DNA from 2 places in the Mesorhizobium sp. M6A.T.Ce.TU.002.03.1.1 genome. Region 2 is predicted to be linked to the other one. Evidence: riboswitches for the same ligand, from Rfam matches in the RefSeq annotation. Region 2 holds a riboswitch; the other holds the start of a gene.
What was found. A riboswitch is a leader RNA that binds a small molecule or an ion and turns the genes downstream of it on or off. The one in region 2 is predicted to bind thiamine pyrophosphate.

Region 1 (7,396 bases), on a different contig from region 2:
AAACCCCACACAGCGTGTCGCGGGGCCGCCATCTTGAGGCAATGGCGGTGAACCGGCGAGATGCCAATCAGCGTGAGCGTACCTGGTATGTGGCCTGCATACGGGTGCGAGATATTCTGATTGTCCCACACACCCTCAGGCGTCAAAAGACTCCTGGTTCAGCTCTATCGATCTGCGTCAGTATGAAATTCCCGAGCTGGAGCTTCGTCCTTTGCGCGTCGGGAAACGCAGCCGCTGGCCTCCCGGCCGAACGAGCAGTCTTCCGACATGTTTGCCGCCGAACAGCGGTGCATTGAGGAAAGTGCCCCACCGGTCGTCTGGCGCCGGCCCAGTTGGCACGACGCTGATCGGCTGGGCGACCCTCTCGATGGGGTCGTGACCTCAGAGAGCCACGTTGAGCATCCGGAGGTGGTCGGTGCCGGAGCGCGTCGGGGCGTCATCCTTCAGAAGCTGATGGAGGAGCTTGTCACGGGCGAGCTCGCGGGAGAGACTGGACGCAAGCGCGTCCCGCGCGCGCGAACTGCTCGATCAACTGATCTCAGACGACGACGATTCTCGGCCAGATTCCAAAGAGAGGCCGCGGCGGCGCTTCGCGGGCTCGCGTTACCACAGATCGCAGAACTGTGATCTCGCCTTGTGCCCGAGATCGCAATCTGAGCTCGCGACGAAGCATATCGCCGGACGGGCCGATGCCTTCGCGATCATCAAAGGACGGGTCGACGCCGCGATCAATTGGAAATCGGACGTGAATCCCACGCCTACGTCCGCGAGGCGCATGTGCAGCAATTGCGCGATTACCTTTCTGCGACGGGCGCCGAACGCGGAGCGAGCGGCGAGGTCACCTGGATCCAACGGCGGACGCATTGGGCGCTCGCGATCAATAGTATCCTCAGGATCGATTGCAGCGCTTCCGAAGTGAGTACCGCCAATTAAAAGTCGGTTGCCTTTTTCCACCGCCGCCTCACACATCGTGTTGGAGCTGAAGAGCTACCTGCAAATCCTCGCAGCGGGCGCGGCCACATCCCTGATTTTACAAATTAACACGTCTTGATTTTTAGAAAATGCCACGTGCGATGATGGCGCCGCCAAAAAACAATGTCACGCGAGATGATCATGCCTGAGGTAAATGGTCCGCCAAAGTTTGGAACGGTATACCGGTTGAATGATGGATACACCAGGCCGGATAAGGGCTTCGGGTTCCGGACGACGAAACTAATCGACGGATACGCGCTGCGCTTGAGGGAAGCTGCATGCGCGTTACGGTTATCACCATCCAGGGATGCCGGACATGATCTTGAATAGTGACATTGCAGGCCAAAGAGCGGCCGAGGAGCTAGCAGAGGGCCTGAAATCGCAGGGCAAGCAGCAATACGAAGACAGGTCGAGGGAACGCGAACGAGATATGTCTCGTTAGGTCGCACGTTGCAGCAAGGGTGCCGTCGGAAGGCAATCCGCCGTGTCCTGAACGAGGTAACCTGCACTTTTCGAGAATTGCCACGGCGGTACCCTATTTTCGGCTGTGAAGCACACGAGACCCGCGACGTGAGACCCAGTTGCTCAATGCCCAGTTGCTCAATGAGCTTTCTTACGAATAAGGGAGAATTTCCGCGGCCGGACTCTCTCTGAGTGGGCGTGCATGACTGCCAACGGAAGGTCTTGCACGCACCCTTGCGATCTTGAGCAATGGTCGCCATGACTTTCTTCTTGCAGGCTTTTGAGTGGCCCAGCCTGCGATCACCAGACCCCACCGACTCTAAAGAGCGTGGCAGACGGGATAGTCGAGGTTGCCCGGGCACAACCACGCTCAAGGCTTGCGCCGCCCAGAGGACACGCTGAAAAGGCAGCATGGGGGCGCGAGCTCGCCATTCACGAGAGATTCGACATGAAGACCATGCAAGAAAAAGACATTCCCGCATTCGTGCAAGCAGTTGCGGACGCCGGCTGCAACATTTGCGCGATTGGCAACTTGGGATACGTCTTTGGCGATGCTGATTTGACGCCGGCGCAACGGAGGGCCGTCGAGCCACAGCTGCGTAGGATTGCTGAAATCTACGGCGAACGCGATCATCTCATGGACGAGATAGCTGTATATCTGCGGTCGATCGGACGCCATGTCGAGGTTGAGCCGAAGACAGGTGTTTCCTGATGGCCGCGATCGCGTTCCGTAGTCGCCATTTCTATTGGTAACGAGAAGCCGTCTTCCAACATCTGAATCATAAGGGAGGTGACCCGCAAGGCCGCTCTCGAGACCGCAAGTCTGAGCCGCTGACGCATGGCGATAACCAGACTGTCCGAACTGGGCGGCGATATTCTTCGCGTCGATGCCTTCCTCGACCAGGTCGCGGTAGGCGGCGATCTCATCTACCGCATGCATAGCCAAGCCAGGGAAGTTTTCGGCAGGGGAATTCAGACTGGAGGGCACGGCCGATCCGGCCGCCGACGACCCCGCAGGGATTGCCATGTACGGCAACGCCAACAGCAGGCGGATCAATACTCGGATAATGGCGGCCGGATATGTAGCGATCGATCGCCGCATGCAATAGCTTAGTTGCTTTCAAAGGCGGTCGTACGAACTGCAAGCAAGCTAAACGATTGCGTCAACTCGTCCACGCAGAGCGAAAACTCCGCGGCCCATGCGATTTCTCTGCTGGAACAGCGGCACATCCTCAGCGCCAGGACACGGCCGCCGCCGTCGGGTTTTACGAAGCCGGTGATTGCATAAGTTGCCCGCAAGATATCATTGGTATCGGGAACGCCGCCGATGCTGCATCCTGAATCGAGCGGCCGCCCGCACCTGCCAGCCCGACGACCAGATCATTATCTGCAACTCCATCTACCTGGACGAGGTGCAAATCACCTCGCTGAAGCCGCGAATCGTCACCTTGGACCAGGATAACCACATCCGTGACCGCCTGAGCTACTCGGTGGATCTCGACGCACATGGCCGATACAGTTTCTCCATCCTTCACGAAGCGAAAGAGGCTTTGGCCATTCCAGCCCTGGTCTCCGGGGCGTGACTTGTCCCCGATGCATGCGCGAGCTCTCCGCCCGGTTTTGACAGGCCGCCGGTCATCGCCACCGGCCGAAGGCGCCCGAATGCGCTTGACAAGATAGCGTCGGCCCGTCCAACCTGACGCATTCACCAGGGGAGTCCCGGCAAGGGGCTGAGATACTGCTTGCTTTCGCGGCGCAGTGACCCGTTGAACCTGATCCAGTTCATACTGGCGTAGGGACGGTGCAAGCGCTTTGCGGGAGTTTATGCCCGAGGTCCTGTTTCGGCAGGTCGACAGAAGCGTCTTTTCATCCTTCCGGCACAGAACTGGGTCTCCAATGCATGAGCAAAGGAGCCTCACGATGAATGCCCTCACCCCCGCCGTGTCGACGGGACCACTGCCCGCCTCGCGGAAAATCCACAAGCCCGGCCTCCTCCACCCCCAGATCAGGGTGCCGATGCGCGAAATCTCTGTTCATCCGACTGCCGGCGAGCCACCCGTCACCGTCTACGATCCGTCCGGCCCCTATACGGACCCGACTGTCGAAACCAGCATGGAAAGGGGCCTTGCCCGGCTTCGCCACGAATGGATCACGGCTCGCGGCGATGTCGAGGCCTATGACGGCCGCCATGTCCGGCCGGAAGACAATGGATTCGTCACGGGCGAGCGCCTGACGCCGGAATTCCCCATTCGCAACCGGCCTCTCAGGGCCAAGGCCGGCAAGGCGGTGACTCAGCTTGCCTATGCGCGCGCCGGCATCATTACGCCTGAAATGGAGTCCGTGGCTATCCGCGAGAACCTTGGACGCGAGATCGTGCGCGGCAAGCTTGAGCGCGACGGTGAGAGCTTCGGCGCGGCGATCCCGGACTTCGTCACGCCGGAATTCGTGCGCGACGAGGTGGCGCGCGGGCGGGCGATCATTCCCGCCAACATCAATCATCCAGAGAGCGAACCGATGATCATCGGGCGAAATTTCCTGGTCAAGATCAACGCCAACATCGGTAACTCCGCTGTCACATCGTCAATGGCCGAAGAGGTCGAAAAAATGGTCTGGGCGATCCGCTGGGGCGCCGACACGGTGATGGACCTGTCGACCGGCCGCAATATCCGCAACATCCGCGAATGGATCGTGCGCAATTCGCCGGTGCCGATCGGCACGGTGCCGCTCTACCAGGCTCTCGAAAAGGTCAACGGCATTGCCGAGGACCTGACTTGGGAGGTCTACCGCGACACGCTGATCGAGCAGGCCGAACAGGGTGTCGACTATTTCACCATCCACGCCGGCGTGCGGCTGCACTACATCCCGCTGACCGTAGACCGGGTCACGGGCATCGTCTCGCGCGGCGGATCGATCATGGCCAAATGGTGCCTGCACCATCACCGGGAGAGCTTCCTCTACGAGCATTTCGCGGAAATCTGCGACATCTGCCGCGCCTATGATGTGTCCTTTTCACTCGGCGACGGGCTTCGTCCAGGCTCGATCGCCGACGCCAATGACGCAGCGCAATTCGCCGAATTGGAAACGCTCGGCGAGCTGACGCAGGTCGCCTGGGCGAAGGACTGCCAGGTGATGATCGAAGGCCCGGGCCACGTGCCGATGCACAAGATCAAGGAGAACATGGACAAGCAGCTCGCCGTCTGCGGAGAGGCGCCGTTCTATACGCTTGGACCGCTGACGACCGATATCGCGCCTGGCTATGACCACATCACCTCAGGGATCGGCGCCGCCATGATAGGCTGGTTCGGCACCGCAATGCTTTGCTACGTCACGCCGAAGGAGCATCTCGGCCTTCCCGACCGCAACGACGTCAAGGTAGGCGTCATCACCTACAAGATAGCCGCCCATGCGGCCGATCTGGCGAAGGGGCATCCGGCGGCGAAAGTCAGGGACAATGCCCTTTCCCGCGCGCGCTTCGAGTTCCGCTGGGAGGACCAGTTCAACCTGTCGCTCGACCCCGAAACAGCACGCTCCTTCCACGACCAGACCTTGCCCAAGGAAGCGCACAAAGTGGCGCATTTCTGCTCGATGTGCGGGCCGAAATTCTGCTCCATGCGCATCTCCCACGACATCCGTGCCGAGGCCCAGAAAGAGGGCATGGCGGCCATGGCGGCAAAATATCGCGAAGGTGGCGATCTCTACATGCCAGCGGACGAGGCCGGCGTACCGCTCATGCCAGAGGCGCCGGAACCGTCATGAGGGTGCTGGTCAAAGGGGCCGGCGTTGCCGGCCTTGCCGCGGCCTTCGAACTCGCCATCCGAGGCGCGACGGTCACAGTCGCCGAGATCCGGCACGGCATCGGCGGCAATGCATCGTGGTTCGCCGGCGGCATGCTGGCGCCGTGGTGCGAGTGCGAAAGCGCCGAGCAGCCGGTGCTCGATCTCGGACGCGATGCCGCCGACTGGTGGGATGCGGCGACGCCAGGCCAGGTCACACGGGCCGGCACGCTGCTCGTGGCCGCACCGCGCGATGCGGGCGAACTCGACCGGTTCGCCAGCCGCACCTCGGGTCATCGGCGTGTCGATGAGGATGAAATCGTGTTGCTCGAGCCCGACCTCGCCGGCCGCTTCCGCCGCGGACTGCTCTTCCCCGACGAAGCCCATCTCGACCCGCGTCAGGCGATGGCAGCACTTCATGATGGGCTGGCGGCGATGGGCGTCGAGTTCCACTTCGGCGCCGACGCTTCGGCTGGTGCCGGTTTCGATCGCCAGATCGAATGCACGGGAATGGCCGCGGGCGATGGCCGACTGCGCGGCGTTCGCGGCGAGATGCTGATCCTGAATACGCCTGATGTCTCGCTGTCGCGCCCAGTCAGGCTGCTTCATCCGCGCTTTCCGCTCTACGTGGTGCCACGCACCGACCACCGTTTCATGATCGGCGCGACGATGATTGAAAGCCAGTCCGTCGGACCGGTCACGGCGCGATCGATGATGGAGCTGCTGGGTGCCGCCTACGCCCTCCATCCGGCCTTTGGCGAGGCCGAGATCGTTGAAACCGGTGTCGGCGTCCGTCCAGCCTTTCCCGACAACCTGCCGCGCGTAGAAACGAACGGCGAGATCATAGCCATCAACGGGCTCTATCGTCACGGCTTTCTCCTCGCCCCAGCCATGGCGCGCCAGGCTGCCGACCTGGTTTTCAATCAAGACGGAACCAAGGAGCTTGCTCATGAAATTGATGGTCAACGGCGAAGCGCATGAGGTGGCCGCCACCACGCTGGCCGAACTGCTTGCCGCGCTCGACTATGAGGGCGATTGGCTGGCGACGGCCGTCAACAGCGACCTGGTGCACAAAGCCAACCGGGCGGAGTTCCAGTTGAGCGACGGCGACCGGATCGAAATCCTCTCACCCATGCAGGGAGGCTAGCATGTTCGATCTTCTTGGAACGGCGCTTTCCTCGCGGCTGCTTCTCGGCACGGCTCAATATCCTTCGCCGGCCATCCTTGCCGATGCGGTTAGCGCATCGGGCACGTCGGTGGTGACTGTCTCGTTGCGCCGCGAGATGGCGGGCGGCAGGGCCGGCGAAGAATTCTGGTCGCTGATCCGCTCGCTTGGCACGAGGGTCCTTCCCAACACGGCAGGCTGCCACTCCGTCAAGGAAGCGGTCACCACAGCGAAAATGGCGCGCGAAGTGTTCGGGACGAGCTGGATCAAGCTCGAAGTGATCGGCAACCACGACACACTGCAGCCTGACGTGTTCGGCTTGGTCGAAGCCGCCCGCATCCTGTCCGAGGACGGCTTTTCGGTATTTCCCTATACCACCGACGATCTTGTCGTCGCCGAGCGGCTGCTGGAAGCGGGCTGCAAGGTCCTGATGCCGTGGTGCGCACCGATCGGTTCCGCCCTGGGACCGGTCAACATTCCGGCGCTGCGCTCGATGCGCGCACAATTCCCAGGCGTCCCGCTGATTGTGGATGCAGGGCTCGGACGGCCGTCGCACGCGGCGACCGTCATGGAACTCGGCTTTGACGCCGTGCTCCTGAACACGGCGGTCGCCAAGGCGGCCGATCCGGTCGGCATGGCGCGTGCTTTCGGCAAGGCGGTCGAAGCCGGCCGCGAAGCCTTTTGCTCGGGAATGCTCGAACCGCGCGAGGTCGCGATGCCGTCAACGCCGACGATCGGCAGGGCGGTTTTTTCATGAAGCTCGATCCCTTCTATCTGATCGTCGATAGTGCAGCCTGGATCGAGCGGCTGGTGCCGCTCGGCGTCAAGCTGGTGCAGCTTCGCATCAAGACCATGGACGAAACCGGGCTGCGCGCGGAGATCCGCAAGTCGAAGGCCTTGTGTGTCCAATACAAAAGCCAGCTCATCGTCAACGATCATTGGCGTCTGGCAATCGAGGAGGGCTGCGATTTCGTGCATCTCGGCCAGGAGGATCTGCAAACCGCCGACCTCTCGAGGATACGGT
Region 2 (7,396 bases):
AAGGGCGGCGGAAATCCGATGGGCGGCCCGCGCCACCATGTCGCCCAGTTCGCCTATGCGCTCTTCCGGCACCCGGTTTTCCGGGGCAGCGATGTTCAGCGCCGCGATTATCTTACCCGGTGCCACGAAAACCGGTGCGGTGATCGGCGCCGTTCGGGCCCAGGATGGCGAAAATCATGCCGCGCGGCACATCCAGATCGACACCATCGACGGCGCGCAGCTTGCCGAACGTTTTGACAAGGCCGCGGGCGGAAATGGCTGACTGGGCAAGACCCGTGGAGGACAAGCCCATAGGAGAGGTTTCGTTCATGCAATCATCCAGCAGTCGCGAAAATAAAGGCCAATTTCGGCGCGATGGCTGTCGTCAATTCCTCGGCAGGCGCACGAGCTTATCGTCTGGTTTGTCCTCATGCCAGAGGCTCCGACCATGTACCACTACTTGGCCGCCGAGGCTGAAGGGCCGGTCAGATCATATGTCGGACGGATCTCTACTCATCGCTGGGTTTCTCATTCGATCACGGCGCAGGCCTGACGATTTCCGGCATCACCGGCAGGCTGGCTTTTATAGTCGTCCTGTCCGCCGTGGATCATCAATGCCTTGCCTCGTATTGCCGTTTCTCCACCGTCCAGTTTGACCATGCTGTTGAAAGCCTGGGCACGCAAAACGCCGTCGGCGCCGACCCGCTGATTTGGCATGTCGCCCGCGTGCGGGCCTTTTCCAGTGAGATATCCATGTTCGGCATTCGTCGGATTGAAGTGCCCACCTGCCGAGTCATGGCCGGTCTGATGGTCGCACTTTCCGGTTTCATGAACATGGAACGCGACCCATTCACCCGCCGGCAGTCCTGTTACGTCCAACGCTATCAGCACACCCTGCGCCGTCTCGGTCAGCGTGGCCGTTCCGTTCTTCTCGCCAGCCATGTTGACGAATTCGGCTTTCGCGGTCGCGGTGTCCTGAGCCGCTGCAGGCATCGCGACCGCCAGCGCCAATCCTGTTGTTGCAAGCAATTTTTTCATCCACTCAGCCTCCGGTTGTCCAAGGACCCCAAACAACAACGGGGCCTCTTCGTTCCATTTGGGAATGGAGTTTGTCTCCGGCGCGGCCGCCAGAGAAGCGGGGGTGATGCGTAGAACTCGATAGTCTCCGTGTCATGGAGTGAAGTTTCACGACGTGATTACACCAATTCGAAGAGTTCCGCGGTTTGCCAACCTGCCAGCAGCATGATGACAACGCCAACGAGTCTGAGAAGCGTCTTTTCTGCGATTGACTTCACTACCAATCCGGCCATCGGCGCTGCGACTACGCCGCCAACGATCAAGCCGGCAACGGAGAGTAGATTTTCCGTTAGCTCTCCTGCCTCCTCCCAATGGCCCGTTAGTAACGCAAACAAGAAGGTCAGAGACACCGACAACGTGATGAGGAACTCGCTGGCATTGACCGTGCCAATAACGTAGCGGGGCGTGCCGCCAAAACCGAGAAGGCCCGTCGTTACGATGGGTCCCCATCCGCCGCCCCCTGCGGCATCGAGAAATCCACCACCAAGTCCAAGAGGAGGTACCACGCCTGCAGGGACCGGATTGCTTGGGATCCGCCGGAATGAACGGAACAGGAGCCAAGCTCCGACAAGCGCAAGGTATGTGGTCACATATGGTTTCATGATGGCTCCCTCGAACGAGGTGAGAACAAAAGCGCCGAGAACGCCGCCGAGCACGCCAAATGGCATCAGCCGCCAGAAAAGCTTCCAGTCAATGTTGCGGTGATAGAGGTGAGCCGAACCTGAGGCTGCGGTGGTAAACAGTTCAGCTGCGTGAACTGACGCCGAAGCGTGTGCAGGAGACACGCCAAACCCCAGTAGGGTTGTCGAGGAAACCACGCCGTAGGCCATGCCGAGAGCCCCGTCCACAGCTTGGGCTACAAACCCCACAATCGCAAAAAGAATGAATTCTTGCATTTGACTCTCCGATAAGGCGCGGGGTCACAATTGGCGATAGAGAAACCCGCTGCCTACAACGTATGCAATTATATCTTCACGCTTCCACAATTCATCAAACGCGTGGCATCGATAATGGTGACGACGAACGGAAAACGATCCGCTCGACCGACGCCTTTCCCAATCCCGACAGGATGCCGGTTTCTGTTTTGCTCAAATGTCCCTGCTGGAACCGCAACCTCCTCTGACGTGAGGTTTCACTGGCCGGACGCAGGCTTGCAGCTCCACCCTTTATCTGTTTAATTGCCGCCATCCACAGGGGTGCTCCGTATCGTCGGGGCTGAGAGATGGGCTGCAAGCCCGTAAACCCTAGAGCTGATCTGGATAATACCAGCGGAGCGAGGCGGGCGATGTTTTCTGGCGCACAGATTTTTCTTTTTCCGATGTCCGGCGATTTCGTGGGCCCGCTCGAGGGCCATGTCACGATCGACCTCACGGTCTCGGCCAACAGCCCGACCCCGCGCTGATCTTTCGCGCCGGAGGTCTCGCATGTCCCAGTCTTTCTCCGCCGCGCCGCGAATCGCAGCCTTGTTCGCCAAGGTCGGACCGGCCTTGCTATCGGTCGGCACGCTGGTTCTGGCTTGGGAGCTCTATGCGCGCATCTCGGGCATCTCGCCCACCACGCTGCCCGCGCCGTCACGAGTCCTCGCCCAGGCCATCCAGCAGCGCCAGGCGCTGTTCGACAACACCGTGCCGACGATCAGCGCCACATTGGCGGGTTTCGCGTGCTCATTGGCCGTTGCCTTCATCCTTTCGGTGCTGATCGACTTCTTCAAGCCGCTGCGCCGCGCCCTGTTCCCGGTGTTCATTATCAGTCAGACCCTGCCGCTGGTGGCGATCGCCCCGCTGGTCGTTCTTTGGTTCGGCTTCGGGCTGACGCCGAAGACCATGCTGGTCGCGCTCGTGACTTTCTTTCCCATGCTGGTCGCGCTGGTGCAGGGTTATGAATCGACGGATCGGGATATCTCGGCGCTTCTGAGTTCGATGGGCGCTTCCCGCATGCGCATTTTCCTGCTGGCCCGCCTGCCCTCCTCGCTGCCCTATTTCTTCGCCGGACTGCGCATCTCGATCACCTATGCCGTGGTCGGCGCCATCTTCGCGGAATATGCCGGCGCGGCCAAAGGGCTCGGCATCTACATGCTCAACGCCAAGAACAATTTCCGGCCCGATCTCGTGCTCGCGGCCGTGCTGGTCAGCGCCTTGCTCACGCTGGCCCTGTTTGCCGCCACTGTGCTGATCCAGCGCGCCGCCATGCCATGGGAGCGGCTCGATGCCGTGCGAAAATCATGAGCAGGCGGCTGGAATTGCGCCAAGTCAGCAAAAGTATTGGCGATGTCGACGTGCTTGCCAGCATCACCCTGCATGTCGAGCCGGGCGAATTCGTTTCAATCCTCGGCCCCTCCGGAGCCGGCAAATCCACGATCTTCAGGTTGCTGACGGGCAGTCTCGAAGGCCACGACGGCGGCATCGACTTCGACGGGCGGCCACTGGCCGACGCGCGCCGACCGTTTGCCTTCATGCCGCAGCACGATGCCCTGATGCCCTGGCGCACAGTTATCGACAACACCGCGCTCGGCCTGGAAGTGCAAGGCATGTCCCGCAGGGCGGCGCGCGGCAAGGTGGCGCCGCTCTTCGGCGAATTCGGCCTTGCGGGCTTCGAGCATAAGTATCCCGCACAGCTCTCGGGCGGAATGCGCCAGCGCTCCGCGCTGTTGCGTACCGTCGTGCAGGACCGCGCCATGCTGTTGCTCGACGAACCGTTCGGCGCACTCGACGCCCTCACGCGCACCGGCATGCAGCGCTGGATTCAGACGATGTGGGACCGACACCGCTGGACCGTCCTGTTGATCACCCACGATGTCCGTGAGGCGGTCTTCCTGTCCGATCGCATCTACGTGCTGAGTGGCCGCCCGGCCCGCGTGCTGCGCGAAGTGGCCATACCTCTTCCGCGCCCGCGCAAGGATCTTGCCTCGCCGGAAGCCAGCGCCATCGAAGCCGACATCCTCGATACCCTTCTCGATCCACAGCTCGCCCAAAGGACATGACCATGCTTTCAAGACGCCTCTTCATCGCTGCCGCATTGATCACCGGGCTCGGACCCGTCACATCCGTCTCCGCCCAGCAGACTGTCACCGTCGCACTCGACTGGACGCCGAACACAAACCATGTCGGGCTCTATGTCGCCCAGGCGAAAGGCTTCTACACCGAGGCCGGGCTCGACGTGCAGATCCTGCCCTACACCGACACTGCGGCCGGTACGCTGATCGCCAACCACGTGGCCGATTTCGGTATACTGGGATCCATAGGATTGTTCACCCAACGCACGGCCGGCGCCGACCTCGTCGCCACCTACGCCATCATGCAGACGGAAACCGGCAGGCTGGTGTTCAATGCCGACCGCGCCGATATAAAGTCCCCCAGGGACCTGGACGGCCTGACCTATGGCGGTTTCGGCAGTGCCTGGGAGAATGCGCTGATCGGCACCATCATCCGCCATGACGGCGGCGAGGGCAAATTCGAAACGGTGACGCTGGGCACCTCCGCCTATGAGGCCTTGGCCAATGGCGCAGTCGATTTTACGCTCGAAGTCTACACTTGGGAGGGGATCAAAGCGGAACTTGACGGCAAGGCCCAGCGCGCCTTCCGCTACGCGGATTTCGGCGTGCCCGACCAACACACCAATTTCATTGGCTCGAGCCGAGCCTACCTGGAAAAGAACAAGGACACGGCAACCGCGTTCATCGCCGCGACCAGGCGCGGCTACGCCTTCGCCGTCGAACATCCGCAAGAAGCGGCTAACATGCTGATCGCTGCAAACAGCGACGTGCTGACCGACCGTCCGCTGATCGAGGCATCACTGAAGGCGCTGGTCGATGGCCACTACCTGCAAAGCCCCACCGGCACGATCGGCACGATCGATCCCGCAAAGATGGGGGCTATCGGCGACTATCTGTTCAAGGCCGGAGCCCTGCGCGACGGCGATGGGAACCCGGTCAGCGAACGACCCGATTTCGCGGCCTATTACAGCAACGCCTATCTGGCCGGCGAAAAATGAGCCCGCCGCGGCGCATGCATCTCAATGCCGTGATCTTCGGCCTCGGCAGTCACGAGGCCGGCTGGCGCATGCCCGAAAGCAACCCGCTAGCCTCGACCAGCCTCGACTATTGGGTCGATATCGCTCGCCGCGCAGAGGCTGCCGATTTCGACGCTTTGTTCCTCGGCGACGTGCTGGCCTTGCAGAGCGGCGCTGATCGGCATCTTTCCGACGCCATGGATCCGCTGGTCATCCTGTCGGCGCTCGCTGCCGTCACCAGCAGGATCGGACTGATCGGAACTGCATCGACCAGCTTCGATCACCCTTTCCACCTGGCCCGGCGCTTCGCCTCTCTCGACCACATCAGCAAAGGCCGTGCGGGCTGGAACATCGTCACCTCGTCCAACGTGCTCGAGGCCCGCAATTTCGGACTGGAAGCCATGCCGGAGCATTACGAACGTTATGCCCGCGCAACCGACGTGGTCGACGCAGCCATAGCGCTCTGGGAGAGTTGGGCTCCCGATGCGAGGAAGCCGGACAAGGCCGCCGGGCGATACTTCGATCCCGACAAAGTCCGGTCAGTCGATCACGCCGGTCCGTTCGTGCGCACCGCTGGCCCGCTCAACGTACCGCGATCGCCTCAAGGTCGACCGATCCTGGCACAGGCCGGCTCGTCGGAAACTGGTCGCGCCTTCGCCGCTCGTTACGCCGACATCGTATTCACCGTACAGGCGACGCTGACGGAAGCGCAGGACTTCTATCGCGACATCAAATCACGAGCGGCCGCCGTCGGGCGTGATCCGGACACGATCTTGGTCTTTCCGGGGATCGTGCCGATCGTCGCTCATACCAGGCAAGCAGCCGAAGAGCGGCTAGCTGAGCTGAACGGCTCTACAGTCACCGATCACGTCCTTGCCAAACTCGGCGAATTCCTTGGCGAGGATCTAACCGATGCCGATATCGACGCGCCGCTGCCGCCCCTGTCGAGCGCACAGCCGAACCAGTCCAGCCAGAGCCGCGTCGGCGTGCTGGTCGGAATCGCAATGCGGGAGAGGCTGACACTGGGCCAGTTGCTCATGCGCCTCGCAGCTGGCCGCGGTCATCTGCTTGCCGTCGGAAATGGCCGCGATGTCGCCGACACGATGCAGCAATGGTTCGAGGGCGGAGCGGCCGACGGTTTCAACGTCATGGCGCCCGTCATGCCCGGTGACCTGCAAAGCTTCATCGACGATGTGATGCCTTTGCTGGAGCGTTCGGACGTTTTCGACGCTGGGGGTAGCCGCACCCTTCGCGAGCGATACGGTCTTCCAAGTCTTTGGGTCTAGAATCCAAATCCAATCCCGTTCGTCCGATCAGAGCGCCGTAAGCCGTCAGGCGCTGCTTTTGCCTGCGTCATCACCGTCCATCGTCACATCGATGCGATCCGGCTCGGTCGATGCGCCGGCGTCGGCCGCTTGCACCGTTATGTCCCGCCCTTTCGAGAATGCCGGAATTGACACCCTCGCATAGCCATGCTCCTGGCAGTCCAGACCTTCGAGCCAGAAAAGCGGTTCCAATGCTTCTTAGATTTTTCTCCTACTACCGCCCCTGGAAGGGTCTGTTCATCCTGGATTTCTGCTGTGCGGTTCTGTCTGGCATGCTGGAACTCGGGTTCCCGATGGCGGTCAAGGTGTTCGTCGACGAACTGTTGCCAACTCAGCAATGGCTGCTGATCCTTGCTGCGTCGGCCGGCCTGCTTGCCATCTATGTGTTGAACACCGGACTGATGGCGGTCGTGGTTTACTGGGGTCATATGCTCGGTATCAACATCGAGACCGAGATGCGCCGGAAGAGCTTCGATCACCTGCAGAAGCTCTCCTTCCGCTTCTATGACAACCATAAGACCGGCCACCTCATCGCCCGCGTCACCAAGGACCTGGAGGAAATCGGCGAGGTCGCCCATCATGGCCCGGAAGACCTGTTCATCGCGATCATGACTTTCCTTGGCGCCTTCGCGCTGATGTTCCTGGTCAATCCGCAGCTTGCACTGATTACGGCGGCAATTGTGCCGCTCGTCGCCTGGGTGACAAGCCGCTATGGCGCGCGCATGACGCGCAACTGGCAGGCGCTTTACGGGCGGGTCGGCGATTTCAACGTTCGCATCGAGGAGAATGTCGGCGGCATGCGGGTGGTGCAGGCTTTCGCCAATGAAGACCACGAGCGTAATCTTTTCGCGCGTGACAATGCCAGCTACCGCAAGACCAAGCTCGATGCCTATCGCATCATGGCTGCCAGCACATCGCTGAGCTATATGAGCATGCGGTTGATCCAGCTGGTGGTAATGATCGCCGGAAGCTATCTCGTGCTGCGTGGCGAACTTTCCAGTGGCGGT

Region 1: linked by a shared signal. The riboswitch ahead of thiC (phosphomethylpyrimidine synthase ThiC) and the one ahead of EOC93_RS03065 (ABC transporter permease) in region 2 are both predicted to bind thiamine pyrophosphate.

The regions. Positions count from the first base shown of each region.
Region 1 covers NZ_RZTI01000004.1:77,655-85,050, reverse strand. The annotation lists gene EOC93_RS02640 (hypothetical protein) at 1,883-2,146, shown strand; partial or broken gene EOC93_RS02635 (aspartate 1-decarboxylase) at 2,760-3,017, shown strand; TPP riboswitch at 3,135-3,251, shown strand; gene thiC (phosphomethylpyrimidine synthase ThiC) at 3,355-5,190, shown strand; gene thiO (glycine oxidase ThiO) at 5,187-6,188, shown strand; gene thiS (sulfur carrier protein ThiS) at 6,157-6,354, shown strand; gene EOC93_RS02615 (thiazole synthase) at 6,356-7,129, shown strand; gene EOC93_RS02610 (thiamine phosphate synthase) at 7,126-7,396, shown strand, end outside.
Region 2 covers NZ_RZTI01000005.1:55,050-62,445, forward strand. The annotation lists gene EOC93_RS03050 (hypothetical protein) at 113-310, opposite strand; gene EOC93_RS03055 (superoxide dismutase family protein) at 508-1,017, opposite strand; gene EOC93_RS03060 (sulfite exporter TauE/SafE family protein) at 1,176-1,952, opposite strand; TPP riboswitch at 2,239-2,351, shown strand; gene EOC93_RS03065 (ABC transporter permease) at 2,481-3,281, shown strand; gene EOC93_RS03070 (ABC transporter ATP-binding protein) at 3,278-4,036, shown strand; gene EOC93_RS03075 (ABC transporter substrate-binding protein) at 4,033-5,046, shown strand; gene EOC93_RS03080 (LLM class flavin-dependent oxidoreductase) at 5,043-6,350, shown strand; gene EOC93_RS03085 (ABC transporter ATP-binding protein) at 6,581-7,396, shown strand, end outside.